Regions from separate parts of the Halanaerobium sehlinense genome, predicted to be linked through region 2. Evidence: riboswitches for the same ligand, from Rfam matches in the RefSeq annotation. Region 2 holds a riboswitch; the other holds the start of a gene.
The links. Region 2 has a riboswitch for FMN ahead of ACZ446_RS08735 (ECF transporter S component). Riboswitches for the same ligand answer to the same signal wherever they lie in the genome.
Positions count from the first base shown of each region.

Region 1: it holds a riboswitch for FMN, as region 2 does, so the genes downstream of both, ribD (bifunctional diaminohydroxyphosphoribosylaminopyrimidine deaminase/5-amino-6-(5-phosphoribosylamino)uracil reductase RibD) here and ACZ446_RS08735 (ECF transporter S component) in region 2, are expected to answer to the same signal.

Region 1 covers NZ_AP042442.1:1,161,424-1,168,554, forward strand. Annotated here, with positions in the region: gene ilvB (biosynthetic-type acetolactate synthase large subunit) at 1-780, shown strand, start outside; gene ACZ446_RS05595 (LTA synthase family protein) at 1,230-2,801, shown strand; gene ACZ446_RS05600 (hypothetical protein) at 2,818-4,104, shown strand; FMN riboswitch at 4,226-4,340, shown strand; gene ribD (bifunctional diaminohydroxyphosphoribosylaminopyrimidine deaminase/5-amino-6-(5-phosphoribosylamino)uracil reductase RibD) at 4,552-5,673, shown strand; gene ribE (riboflavin synthase) at 5,730-6,392, shown strand; gene ACZ446_RS05615 (bifunctional 3,4-dihydroxy-2-butanone-4-phosphate synthase/GTP cyclohydrolase II) at 6,450-7,131, shown strand, end outside.
Region 2 covers NZ_AP042442.1:1,774,024-1,781,154, forward strand. Annotated here, with positions in the region: gene ACZ446_RS08720 (LysM peptidoglycan-binding domain-containing protein) at 1-1,163, opposite strand, end outside; gene trmL (tRNA (uridine(34)/cytosine(34)/5-carboxymethylaminomethyluridine(34)-2'-O)-methyltransferase TrmL) at 1,216-1,701, opposite strand; gene ACZ446_RS08730 (MBL fold metallo-hydrolase) at 1,760-2,518, opposite strand; gene ACZ446_RS08735 (ECF transporter S component) at 2,573-3,127, opposite strand; FMN riboswitch at 3,212-3,333, opposite strand; gene ACZ446_RS08740 (SpoIID/LytB domain-containing protein) at 3,380-5,509, opposite strand; gene ACZ446_RS08745 (PhoH family protein) at 5,527-6,837, opposite strand; gene nth (endonuclease III) at 6,856-7,131, opposite strand, start outside.

The sequences.
Region 1 (7,131 bases), 610 kb from region 2:
GTTAAGACCGCTTTAAAAGAATTAATACCGCAAATTAAAGAGGTTAAAAGACCTGCCTGGATCAATGAAATCAACGAGTGGAGAAAAATTGATCAAAAAGCAGATCCTGAAAAAAGCAAAAAATTATTACCATCAGAGATTATAGAAACTCTTTATGATTTAACAGGTGGAGATGCAGTAATTACTGCTGGTGTTGGTCAGCATCAGATGTGGGCTGCTCAGTATTATAAATACAGTAAGCCCAGAACTTTTATTAGTTCAGGTGGTTTGGGAACTATGGGTTATGGTTTTCCAGCAGCTATTGGAGCTAAAATTGCTAATCCAGAAAAAGAAGTTTTTGCACTTGTTGGAGACGGCAGTTTTCAGATGAATATCCAGGAACTGGCAACTGCAGCTAAAAATCATGTGGCGGTAAAGATAATTATTTTTAATAATCAGTATCTCGGAATGGTTAGACAGTGGCAGGAATTATTTTATGACAAACGTTACTCTGCAACCTGTTTAAGAAGGCAGGTTAACTGTCCTCCTAAATGTTCGGGCCCTAATTCAGACTGTCCCGAAATGATTCCCAATTTTATTCAGGTAGCAAAAGGCTATGGAATCAAAGGGGAAACTATTACTGAGCGAAAAGATATTAAATCAGCTCTTCAAAATGCAATTAAAGCTAAAGAAAGTTATATTTTAAATTTTATGATTGAAGAAGAAGAAAATGTTTTTCCAATGGTTTCTGCAGGAGGAAGTCTTAAAGATATGATTTTAAGAAAAGATAAACAAAAATAGCAGTTAATCTATCTCAATTTATTTCTAATAATTTATTTTTAATAATTTTCACTAAAAATTCAAATAATTATCAAAAAATGTATTGCATATTCTATTAAAAAAACATACTATTAAAGTAAGAGAAAAATATATAGGAGAGTTATAAATTGAGATATTTTAACAAATTTACTTTTAAGGAAAAGATTATATTCTTCTGTTTTCTCACAGGATTCTTAACAAAATATAATTATCTTAACTGGTATATATTTCAAGTTAGTTCATTTTATATCTTAATTTCAAAAAATATTATTATGATATTGTTGGCTTTAGTATCTGCAAATTATTTATTAAAGAATAAAAAAAGAATTTACATCACATTTATAATTCACCTCTTTTTTACAGCTTTCTTTTTTGCAAATCTATGGTACAATAAATATTTCTCTAATTATTTAAGTGTCGCTGATATTACGATGGGCCAAGGCATACGTCCTTTTAAAGTTTTATTCCGACAGTTGATTGGTTATCATGACCTGTTATTTATTTTTGAAATACCTATTTTAATATTTTTATTTTACCACAGTTCTGCCCTTAAATCTGATGAGGTATCAATTTATAAAGATTCCAGAAAGTTTATTTTAACAATTTTTTTAATAATTATAGTAATTTTAGGAGGTCATATATACTATACAAATAATCTTTATGCAGTAAATGGCTTTTTAGAATTATACGAACACAGTACTCCTGCCTTTGTTAGTGTCTATGGTATTTTACCTCTTTATGCTGCCGAGTATATCATTTTAAATAATCAGGAGGAAACAGATGTTGAGGAAATAGATGAGGCTGAAATTGTGGAGGAAGAAGATTTAAGCCAAACTCATAAATTAGAAAACATTAAAAATATAATTGTAATTCAACTTGAATCTTTTGATCAAAAAATAATCGGTTATCAACATAATAATCAGGAAATAACTCCATTTTTAAATAAATTAAAAAAGAAATCACTTTACTTTAATAATATCTATGCTCAACATGTTAATGGAAGTTTTGATGCTGAATTTTCATTTTTAACTTCACTTTATCCTAGAAATAAAACTTATGCTTTTAAAACTAATGATATGTCAGAGTTTAATTCTATAGTAAAGGTATTAAAAGAACGAAATTATGAGTTTTTAGCTTTTCATGGAAACAAGGGGGATTTCTTTTATCGTGATAAAGCTTATCCGGAAATGGGTTTTGATAAATTTTATCATCGGGCTGATTTTACGCTAGAAAATGCTAAAGTTGCTGAAGAAAGTTATTTGGGAATCAATGATTATGATTTTTTTGAACAATCAATTAGTTATCTACAGCAGGCTAAAAAACCTTTTTTTGCCTTTTATATAACTGTTACCAGCCATACACCATTTGATTTTTATCCAGAAGATTATAGTCAACCAGAATTTGAGGACTTAGAGCCTCTGATAGTCAAAGATTATTTTAATTCACTTTACTTTACTGATCTTGCAGTTGAAAATTTTTTTGAGAAATTAAAAAATAAAGGCCTTTATCAAAATACTCTTTTTGTTTTTTATGCTGATCACAGTTCTGATATCAAAAAGGAAAGTTATAATTCCAGCGGCAACTTTCTGATGGAGTCTTCAGCAAAAGAGCCAGAAAATATTCCCTTAATGATTTTTAATCCTCAAATTCAGGCAAAAATAATTGATAAAACAGGAACCCATACAGATATTGCACCAACAATTTTAGATATTTTAGGGGATAGAGAAAAACCCGAGGGTTTTTTAGGAAACTCTTTATTAAAAAATGAAGAAAGACCTGTTTTGTTTTTACATGAGATGCCTCAAATTTTGTATAATGATAACCTATTTGTAAGATTACCAATGAGCTCAGATCAGAAAAATGACTTCGAAAGAATAGCATTAAAAAGTGAAGAAACAAAAAAAATAACTCTGAAAGAATCAGAAAAGGAAAGAATAGTCAATCTGATAGATTATATGCAAAAGATTATGAAAAAAAGTATATCAGAATCAGATTCTCAATAAATTGGGAGGTTATTAAATGAAGAATTTTTTTAAGAGGGCGTCAGTTTACATTCTAATAATGTTATTTGCAGCAGCAGTTATTTTTGGAGCCAATTATTATTATGGACAAAAAATTGCCGAAGATGTAACAGCTGAAATGAGAGAGGCAGCTTCAGCTAATAATTATCAGCTGAGGTCTATAGAAGTTACAAGTAATCCCTTACTCCAAAAGATAGATATTAAAAATCTTAATTTATCTCAGGCTGATCAATTTAATTTAATTATTAATCAGGCAGAAATAAACTTTGGTTGGCGGCAGATATTAAATTATATTAGAAACCAAGATTTTGAACTAGATAAAGATTTAGATAGTAATATTTATCAAATAAGGTTTTCAAATTTAAATGAGAATTATCAACTTGACTTTCAGGAGGCAGAGCTGCACTATCGAGGTAATTTAACTGAAGAAATATTTTTGGCCTTTAAAAATGATAATAATCTGCAGCCCTTATTAGACAGTGATCATCAGCTGGATTTTACTGCAGCTGAGCTTAAATATAATTTCCCTTACTATAGAAGCTATGGCCTAACTGATGAAGCATGGGCCGGACTATCAACATTTAATAACTTTGTTTTCAGAGCAGATTATAATAAAGATCAAAGAAATTTTAATCTCAAAGAATTTAATTTAAGCAGTGAGCTTTTAACTTTAATTTACAACTTTGAATCAATTATAGACTATAGTGATCAAAAACAGCAAATTACTTTTGAAGAATTGAAGGGTGATTATGATTTCCACCTGACAGCAGAAGATATAGATTTTGAAGCAAATAATTTTTATCAGGATTTAAGATTTAAACAGTTTGGTTTTAATGGGAGCTTTGATCTATCAAATTTAAATGATAGAGTTAGAGCTAATCAGCTTGATTTCAATTTAAAACTAACAGAATTTAAACTTGTGCTGGCAGAAATTTTAGCTCAGCAATTAAATCAGAATAGTTTTGGTATCCTTGCTGAAAATAATCAATTTGAAATACTAATTAATAGTTTTTCTTACCAGCAGCAGTACAGTCATCCTACCGGCAGCAGCCAATCTGAATTAGACTCATCAATGCTGCTTGCTGATTTAACTGCTGAATATAATTATAGTGAAGATATGCCATATATCAGCAGTGCCGAATTGAAATATAAACCTCAAACTGCTAAAGCAGAACAGCTTAATTCATTTCTGCAGCTTGTTTTAAATCAGCAAATAAGCAGAAATGAAGCTGGCTTTTATTCAATAAAGTTTTGGGGGCCAATTGATGATTTGAGTCTGGAATAAGTTTTAATTATTTTACAAATTAAAAGACAAAAACAGTCTCAAAAGAAGTAGCAGCAAGTTTTTATGTGAAATTACTTTACAAGCTGCAGTTAAAATGCTAAAATATAACTAGAAAATTTAATAAAACTAACGAGGATGGGTGAAATTCCCTACCGGTGGTAAAGTCCACAAATCCAAGAGGATTGATCTGATGAAATGCAGAACCGACAGTAAAGTCTGGAAGGGAGTTAGGTTATAAGTTTATTAATCTAATTTGTTTACTGAGCACTATAATTTTTTTAGCTGCAGGTAAACCGGTTTAATTTACTTATATTATAATATTCGACTATTTAAAGTCCTTCCAGTTTTGGAGGGGCTTTTTCTATTTTAAAGAGAATTATAGTTTAACTTAATTTTTCTGATATTAATAAATTTAAAGGGATTATTGCAGATTATTGGAGGTATAAAATGCAGGAATTTTCTAATGCTGATCAAAAATATATGAAAAGAGCTTTAGAATTGGCTGAGTTGGGAGAAGGAAGAACTTCACCGAACCCAATGGTTGGAGCTGTAGTTGTAAAGGATGGAAAAATAGTTGGTGAAGGTTATCATCAGGAATATGGTGGCCCACATGCAGAAGTATTTGCACTTGAAGAGGCAGGAGAAAAAGCTGTAGGAGCAGATATTTATGTTAGTTTAGAACCCTGCAGTCATTACGGCAAAACTCCTCCCTGTGCACAAAAGTTAATTGATTATGGAATAAGCCGAGCAGTAGTAGCAATGGTCGATCCCAATCCTGAGGTAGCTGGCCGAGGAATAGAGATGCTTCGAAAAGCTGGAATTGAAGTGGAAATTGGATTATTTAAGAAAGAGGCTCAGAAATTAAACGAGATCTTTTTGAAATATATTCAAAGTGATTATCCTTTTGTCTATTTGAAAAAAGCTCAAACTTTAGATGGTTATATTGCGAGTAAAACTGGTGATTCAAAGTGGATAACTAATTCAGCTGCCAGATTAGAAGGCCATAAACTAAGACATCGAGTTGATGCCATAATTGTCGGAATTGGAACTGTTTTGGCTGATGACCCTTCCCTGACAGCAAGGTTAGATAATAAAGAGGGAGTTGATCCATTAAGGGTTATCTTAGATCCTGATTTAGAAATACCGCTGGATGCAAAATTAATAAATCAGGATTCAACAGCAAAAACTTTAATAATTACGGCGGCAAATAGTGATAAAGCTGTTTTAGAAAAAAAAGAAAAATTATCAAAAAAAGAAATGGTGGAAATACTATCTTTGGAATCTAATAATAAATACTTTGATCTCAAAGAAGTTTTAAAAAGTTTAAGCCAGAGGAAAATAAGCAGCCTCTTAGTTGAAGGAGGAGCCAAACTGAGCCACACTTTTTTAAAAGAAGATCTTGTTGATAAATTCTACTATTTTATCGCTCCAAAAATCTATGGTGGTAGTGATGGCACAGCTTCTTTTTGTGGTAAAGGGCCAGAATTAATGTCAGATGCAGTTGATTTGAAAATCTTAGAACAAAAATTACTGGGAGATAATATATTACTGATTGCTGAAAGAAAATAGTTTCTATAACAGAATTAAAGCACATCTTCAATAAGCGATTGATATATTTTAAGGAGGTGGATTTATTGTTTAGTGGCATAGTTCAAGAAAAGGGTAAGTTTTTAAGAAAATTTAAAGGCAATAATAAATATCAATTAGAAATAAAGGCAGAAAAAGTTTTAGAAAACGTTAAAACTGGTGACAGTATTGCAGTTAATGGAGTCTGTTTAACAGTGGTTGATTATGGCAGCGATTATTTTAGAGCTGATGTAATGCCGGAAACACTTAAGGCAACAAATCTGGGAGATTTAGAACCTGACTCAATCTTGAATTTAGAACAATCTTTAAAAGCAAATGATTTCATTGGCGGCCATTTTGTTACAGGTCATGTTGATTCAACTGCTGTAGTAAAGTCAATAAAAAAAGAAAATAATGCTCAGATAATTGAGATGAAAGTAGACCAAGAAACAGAAAAATTTATTGTTCAAAAAGGATCAGTAGCTCTAAACGGAGTCAGTCTGACAGTAATGGGAATTGAAAATGGGATTCTAAAAATATCTTTAATTCCTGAAAGTTGGGCTGAAACTAATTTATCACTTTTAAGTGCTGGTGATCGAGTCAATATTGAAACTGATATGTTGGGTAAATATGTTTATAAAATGCTTAATAATTTAGACCAGCCAAATAAGCAGGATACAAAGATTTCTAAAAGTTTTTTAGCTGAAAATGGTTTTATTTAATTAACCAGATAATAAACTTAAACTTAATATAAATTTTGATTTGGAGGGAGAGTTAATATGGATAAAATAGAAGCAGCGATAGAAGATATCAAAGCTGGAAAAATGGTTGTAGTAGTTGATGATGAAGATAGAGAAAATGAAGGTGACCTTTTGATGGCTGCTGAAAAAGTAGATAAAAAAGCCATTAATTTTATGATTAAAGAGGCCAGAGGTCTGGTCTGTACTCCGATCGAAGCTGGATTGAGTCAAAAACTTGATTTAGAGATGATGGTAGAAAAAAATACAGAATCACATGGGACTGCTTTTACTGTTTCGGTTGATCATAAAAATGTTACAACTGGAATTTCTGCTCAAGAAAGAGCTTTAACAATTCAAAAACTAATTGATCCTGAATCAAAAGCAGAAGATTTTATGAGGCCTGGACATATATTCCCCTTAATCGCAAAAAAAGGTGGGGTTTTAAGAAGGGCCGGTCACACAGAAGCTGCTGTTGATTTAGCAAGGCTAGCAGGATTAAAACCAGCTGGTGTTATCTGTGAAATTATCAAAGAAGATGGTGAAATGGGAAGGCTTCCATTCCTAAAAGAATTTGCTAAAAAGCACGATTTAAAGTTAATTTCTATAGAAGATTTAATTAATTACAGAAAAGAAAAAGATAAACTGATTAATTTAGCAGCTGAAGCAGAACTGCCAACTGATTTTGGAGATTTTAAAATCAAGGTTTTCACAACAAAGGTAG
Region 2 (7,131 bases):
GATAAAGCAACCTGCTGACCCTTATTAACCATTGATCCTTTTGCTACACTTACTCTAGAGTTATGGGCATAAAGAGTTTCTACCCCTCGTCCATGATCAATAATAACTGTATAACCAAAACCATTCATCCAACCACTATGTACAACTTCTCCTGCAGCTGCTGCTTTCACAGGAGTGCCTGATCGCACAGCAATATCTAAACCATTATGAAATAATCTTGTTTTCTTAATGGGATGATTTCTCCAGCCAAAATTAGAAGTAATTCTTCCATTAACAGGCCAGATCAAAGAACCACGACTTAATGTAAAGGGTCCTCTTTGATAATCAGTAATTATTAGCTCATCACCAGCAAAAATTCTATCTCCACTCAAATTATTTGCACTTCTAATCGAATCCACATTAGTACCATACATCCTGGCAATACTGCTTAAAGCATCTCCTCGTTGAACTTTATGAACAATAGGATCATTAGGCGTTGATTTACTTGAAGTAGTTTTAGCTGCTGTTTTAGTACTTCCACCAGCCGCCTTCGAATTCAGTAAAGGCAGTACCAGTTCCTGGCCGGCTTTAATAAAATCTGAATTAAGACTATTTGCAGCCATAATCTCTTCGACAGGTAAATTTCTGCGTGCTGCTATTGCTGATAAAGTGTCTCCCGGACGAACTGTATAATATATTTTAGCTTCAGCTGCTTTTTCTTGATTGGTATTAGTTTTAGCTGCATCATCTCTTGGAATTTTTAAATCCTGTCCCGGTCTAATAGTGACAGATGTCATATTATTAAACTCCATAATCTCTTCCACACTAAGATCTTTTGACTTAGCAATTCCTGACAGAGTATCTCCATTATCTACCACATATAGTTCATAAGATACTTTCTCAGAAATCATTTTTTTCAATAACTGACGAGTATTGTCACCGGCTATTCCATCAACCGATAAATTTTGACTACTCTGAAAATCTTTTACTGCTTCTTCAGTGCTGCGTCCAAAAATACCGTCGGGTGCTGTATTATATCCAAGAGTTTTTAAATACTTCTGAATTTCCATTACATCTCTTCCACGATCATTCAGCTTAACCTGGAACGCAGAAACTGTAATAGTTATTGACAAAAGAAAAACTAATAAAATTATTAGCGTAGTTAAAAAGTTATTTTTTTCCATATCTCCCCTCCTTTCTCCAATTTCTTCTACTATATATATTTCTAGATAAAAGTTAAATTTCCTCTTTATATTTTCCTTTTTTGTTTAAATTTTTAAAATTATTCTGTCTTAAGGCTTCATAAATAATAATAGACACTGAATTAGAAAGATTTAGAGACCTTAAATTGTCCAGCATCGGAATCCTAATGCAGTTTTCTAAGTTTGCTTCTAATAGATCTTCTGGTAAACCCGCTGTTTCTTTGCCAAATAAAAAATAATCATCTTCCTGATATTTAAGATCAGAATAAGCTGCTGGGGCTTTTGTAGTTGCATAAAAAAAGCGCCCTCCCTTATTCTCTTCAAAAAAATGATCTAAATTATCATAATAACTGATATCTAATTTATCCCAGTAATCAAGACCCGCTCTTTTTAAATATTTATCTGAAGTTGAAAAGCCTAATGGTCTAACTAAGTGCAGCTTTGAATTTGTTACTGCACAGGTTCTAGCTATATTACCGGTATTTTGTGGTATTTCTGGTTCAACAAGTACTATGTTCAATTCTATCACCTTATTTTAATTGATTTATGTTGCTTTTTATGAAAGATCCTTACTAAATCTAAATATCAATAACAAGGCCATCATAAGCAGGACTTACATGGTCTGGCAGATAATCATCTAATTTTTCATGGTCTAACCTGTGTGACATATGAGTTAAATATCCGTTTTTTAAAGATAATTTATCAACTAATTCAACAGCCTGGTCAACAGACATATGTGTTGGGTGCTCTTCAAATCTAAGAGCATCTACAGCAGCATATTCAATTCCATCCAGAAGCTTTAATGAACTTTCAGGAATATAACTGCAGTCTGTTAAATAAGCAAAATTATTAATTCGATAAGCTAAAATTTGATTATCTCCATGGTAGATTGGAACAGCTATAACTTGAAGATCTCTAAATGTGAATTTCCTCTCTACTTCTTTTAGAATAACCTGTGGTATTCCTCCACCTGGATTATTATCTGAAAAAATATAAGGAAAAATCCTTTTGATGTGATTCAATGTTTTCAAATCACCGTAAACCGGCATTTCTTTACCCTGATACCAGTTTAGAGCCCTTATATCATCAAAACCCATAATATGATCTGCATGAGCATGAGTCATTAAAACTGAATCAACATTCTTTATCTTATTATTTATCAATTCCAGCCTCATCTCAGGTGGAGTATCTATTAATAAATTATATTCATCACTTTTAACATGAATGGAAGTTCTCATTCTTTTATTTTTTGGATTGTCAGACTGACAAACCTCACAATCACAGGCTATCACAGGTACCCCATGAGAGGTTCCTGTTCCTAAAAATGTTATCTGCAAAAAAACATCTCCTCTCATGAAAATTTTATCTTAAAATTGGGGTATTTGTCAAACTTATTCGGCCAGTTCTTCCCGTTTAATTAGGGATTTGCTCCGCATAAAGTTAGCAAGTTTTTTATAAATCAAAACTGTTATCACAGAATTAATAACAGCTTTAGCCAAATTAAAAGGTATAATACCCGGCAGCATCATCTGTAAAACCTGTTCTCTTGGAATTCCATAAAATATTGGGTTTAAGAGCAGGTTAGCTCCTGCCATAACAACTGTCATTGCAATAGAACCAATAGCCAGTCCTTTGACAGCACCAAGTTTATTATGATGCTGCTGATAAAAATATCCCGCAACTCCTGCAAATACACCTGTTGCTAAAAAATGCATAAAGGCTCCAAAAGAACCTCCAAGACCCGTGAAAACAGCCATTAAAATCGATAAAATAAAAGTTGCTCCTAAAGCTGCACCCGGGCCAAATAAAAAGGCAATAATCAATATTGGAATATCTCCTGGTTCGTAAATTAAAAATGGTAAAAACATTGGAAAACGAATTAACAGCATTAAAACTAAAGAAAAGGCTGCTAAAACTGAGGTTGTAGTAATTTTTTTTGTATCCATTCTCTATCTCCTTCTATATTTATTTATTATCTCCATTTTGGGCAAAAAAATTAGCCCTGCTTAGAAAACAGGGCTTCTTAATAATTTAATCTTCTTTATTCCGGACTTTACCGTCGGTACTGGAATTTCACCAGTTCAGCTGCAGCTCGTGGACTATACCACCGGTTAGGATTTGCTCAAAAGCGCACCATACCCTGAAGATAATATTTTCTTATTATTTTAATTATAAGCAATAACTGCTGTAAAAGCAAATTATTCTTGTGAATTATAGTTAATTATTTCAACTCCGGGATAAAAATGCTTGATAATCTCCTGGTAATTCCAATTAGCTGCAGCCATGCCTGCAGAAGCAGATTGATCAAGTCCTAAATTGTGGCCCCAGCCTGATCCATAAACAAATATTTCTTTTAAATAGCCATTTTGATCAAAATGACTGTTAAAGTAAAAGCGGCTGCTTTTTAAACCACCAAGAACTCTTCTGATTTGAGAAACACTGTAATTTTTCTCAGACTGTTCTCCAAAAATTGTTAAAGAAGTTATCGTTCCACCCCGGGCACGCTTATCAACTTTGATCCTTTTAATTTTATCCAAACCACTGCGGTACTCAATAATTTCTGCAGGAACTTTTAACTGCCAGCGGTAGTTACTGCTGCCATAATCTTTAGAATATGATTCTGGAGCAGACAAAAGCCACTGCTGCAGTTCTAAAGGATTTAAAGGAAAATCATAGCGATCAACCTTCATCTGATTTGATCCCCTAAGATAGGGTAAATCTGCAGACCAAATTTGATCACTGCGCTCAGTATAGCCACCACTATTACTGCTGAAAACAGCTTCAATAATTTGGCCTTCAAAAACTGCAGTTTCTCCCTGAGTTTCCAGTACTGACTCAGTAGTACGCTGATGTTCGCTCATTATACCGTTATAAGCGGCACAGTGGACACTGGAACAGAGATCATAACCATCACTGCTGTGGCGTCCCAAATTGTTTAAAGTATAACTTCTGGCTGCTACAGCCTGGGCTTTCAGAGCTTCTTTAGGCCAGCTGGCATATATTTCAGAAGGAACTACAGAAATTAAATAGGGTGTTAATTCTACCTGATTTATTAAAGTAAAGTTGTCTCCCTCCCCTTTAATTATCATCTCACCCCTATACTGCCTATTTCCACTTCCCTGCCAGAAATAACCCTGACCATAGCTGATATTATAAACATAAAAAGAAGAATTCTCCTGACTGCTGTAAAGCTGATATTCTAATTGAGAATTTCCAAGTCTAACTCTTCGTTCTTTACTGCTGATATAAATTGAATCAGCTTCAAGCTCTAACAAATAATTTTTTCTGGCCTTACCTTTAAATATAATTTTCCCCTGATAAATAATAGAAAAGGGATCTGAATACTGAAAAAGTAAGTGTTCATTGTTTTCCTGCAGTCCAATTCTCAACATCTGTATCTTCTTCTGATCTAAAATTTTTTGCGGCCTCTCCCAGGAAGCCTCCAGGTTAAAGGGATTAATTTCTTCAGGCTGCTTCTGATCTTCTTTTGCTGGTTTTAAGCTGGGGTATTTTTCCTGATAATAGTTAATTTTCTGGTAGGCCAGCTCTTTAAACCATCCGTAACCCAGTGCGCGCTGCCAGTGATTATAGGCTTTTATTTCCTCCCCGGCTTTTTCCAGCATTTGAGCCATATCTTTGTATAAATAACTCTGTGACCTGTTAGCCTGATATGCATTTTCATAATCATTAAAAGCTGCTAAATATTTTTGCTGGAGTTTATTTAGTTCAGCCCTGAGTAGGTAAAATTCTGAATCAGTACCCTTTAAATCATCTAGCTCCAATAAATATTTTTTAGCATTTTTATAATTTTTTAAATCTAAATTATTTTTTACTAAATAATAATATTTTTGAAAGAGAAAATGATGCGATTCAGTTTCTGAATTTAGCTCCTTATTTTCGGGGTTAAATTTTATTTTGTTTTCTAAAATATAATTTGAAGCTAAATTATTATTTAATTCATAAAAATTAACAGCTAAACTTAAATAATCTTGACTCTGTTGACTTAAAATAGAAGTCTCAAGCAGAATCCTATTTTCCTCTTTTAATTTATTTTGCTCACTGTAAACTACAGCCAAATTTCTTCTGCTTTCTAAATTATAAGGATCCAGATCAATTATTTGCTGATAATAATATTCTGCCGATTGATAATTAGCCTCATAAAAAGCTTCTTTTGCCATTTCAAAAAATTCTTCAATGTTTCTATTTCTGCTCTCCTGAGCCAGCATTACACTCTTTTTTGATTCTTCCTCATAAAAATAATCAAAAACTGGAATTAAGATCCCCAAAAGGAGAGCAGAAATAATAATCAATCTAAAAACTTTTTTCATTAAATACAACTCCTAGTTTAAAGAAGATCACTAGCAATTTCAGCCAGTTCTGATCTTTCACCTTCTTTTAACATAATATGACCGGCAATTTTTTGGTCATGAAATTTATGAGCCAGATAGTTCAAACCATTTTTATGAAAATTTAAATAAGGATTATCTATCTGGAAAGGGTCTCCAGTGAAAATCAATTTTGAACCCTCTCCGGCTCTAGTTACAATAGTTTTTACTTCATGCAGAGATAAGTTTTGAGCCTCATCAATAATGATAAACTGATCTGGAACTGAACGTCCCCTGATATAAGTAAGAGCTTCAATTTGAATTAGATCTTTATCTAATAATTTTTGATAAGCAAACCTTGCATCTTTATTGCGGTGGACTATAAAGTCCAAATTATCAAAAATAGGCTTCATCCAGGGGCCCATCTTCTCTTCTACATCTCCCGGCAGGAACCCGAGCTCTTTTCCCATTGGTTGAATTGGTCTGGCTACCAGAAGTTTTGAGAAAACCTGCTCATCAACTACTTTTGCCAGTCCAGCAGCAAGTGCCAGCAAAGTTTTACCTGTACCCGCTTTACCGGACATTGTTACTAATTTAATTTCATCGTCAAGCAGAAGCTCCATAGCCATCTGCTGCTCTCTATTTCTGGCCCTAATCTTAGCAGGTTGACTCTTATTATAGCGCAGCGGAACTAAATTATCGCCATCAAAACGAGCCAGAGCAGTATTTTTATTACGATCATCTGCTGTCAACTGCACAAATTCATTTGGATATAAAGAATCATCAAGCTGATTTAACTCTGATAAAGAAAGTTTTTCCTCTTCATAAAATTTATTAATTAAATCTGACCCACACATTATTTCTTTAAAACCTGAATAAACCTCTTCTTCTTTTAAGCGGGAAGAACTGTGCTCTTCAGCCTCTAAACCATATGCATCACAGATTAAACGCATATTAATATCATCAGAAATCATTATAACTTTACGGTCTGTATTCTCCTTTTGTAGATGAATAGCGGTAGAAATTATCCGATTATCCATCTTGCTGGAGCTCAAACCGCGGGGAAGCTCTAATTCGCCGTTAATTATAATTTTGACTATACCACCTGATTCTAATTCAACACCATCATGAAGATTACCGCTTTCTCTGATTTCTTCTAAAATTCTAGAACTTTCACGAGCATTGTAACCTAAATCAGAACTTTTGGTTTTTAAATCATCAATTTCTTCTAATACAGCGAGCGGGATCACAACATCATTGTCCTCAAAACTATAAATAGCGCGAGGGTCATTCAGAAGTACATTTGTGTCTAAGACAAATATCTTTTTCATTTTGCTTCCTCCCTCAAATTAATTATTTTGATAATATCTACATAAATGACTGGCAAAGCAATTTTCACAATCTGGATTTTGGGCCTTACATATAGCACGACCATGATCAATTAACCAGTGATGAAAATCTATCCAGTACTTTTTTGGAATTAATTTAGTTAATTCTTTTTCAGTTTTATCAACATTTTTACCGCTGCTTAAACCAAGACGCTCTGAAACTCTAAATACATGCGTATCTACCGGAAAAGCAGCTTTATAGAAAGCATTAGCTAAGACTACATTGGCTGTCTTACG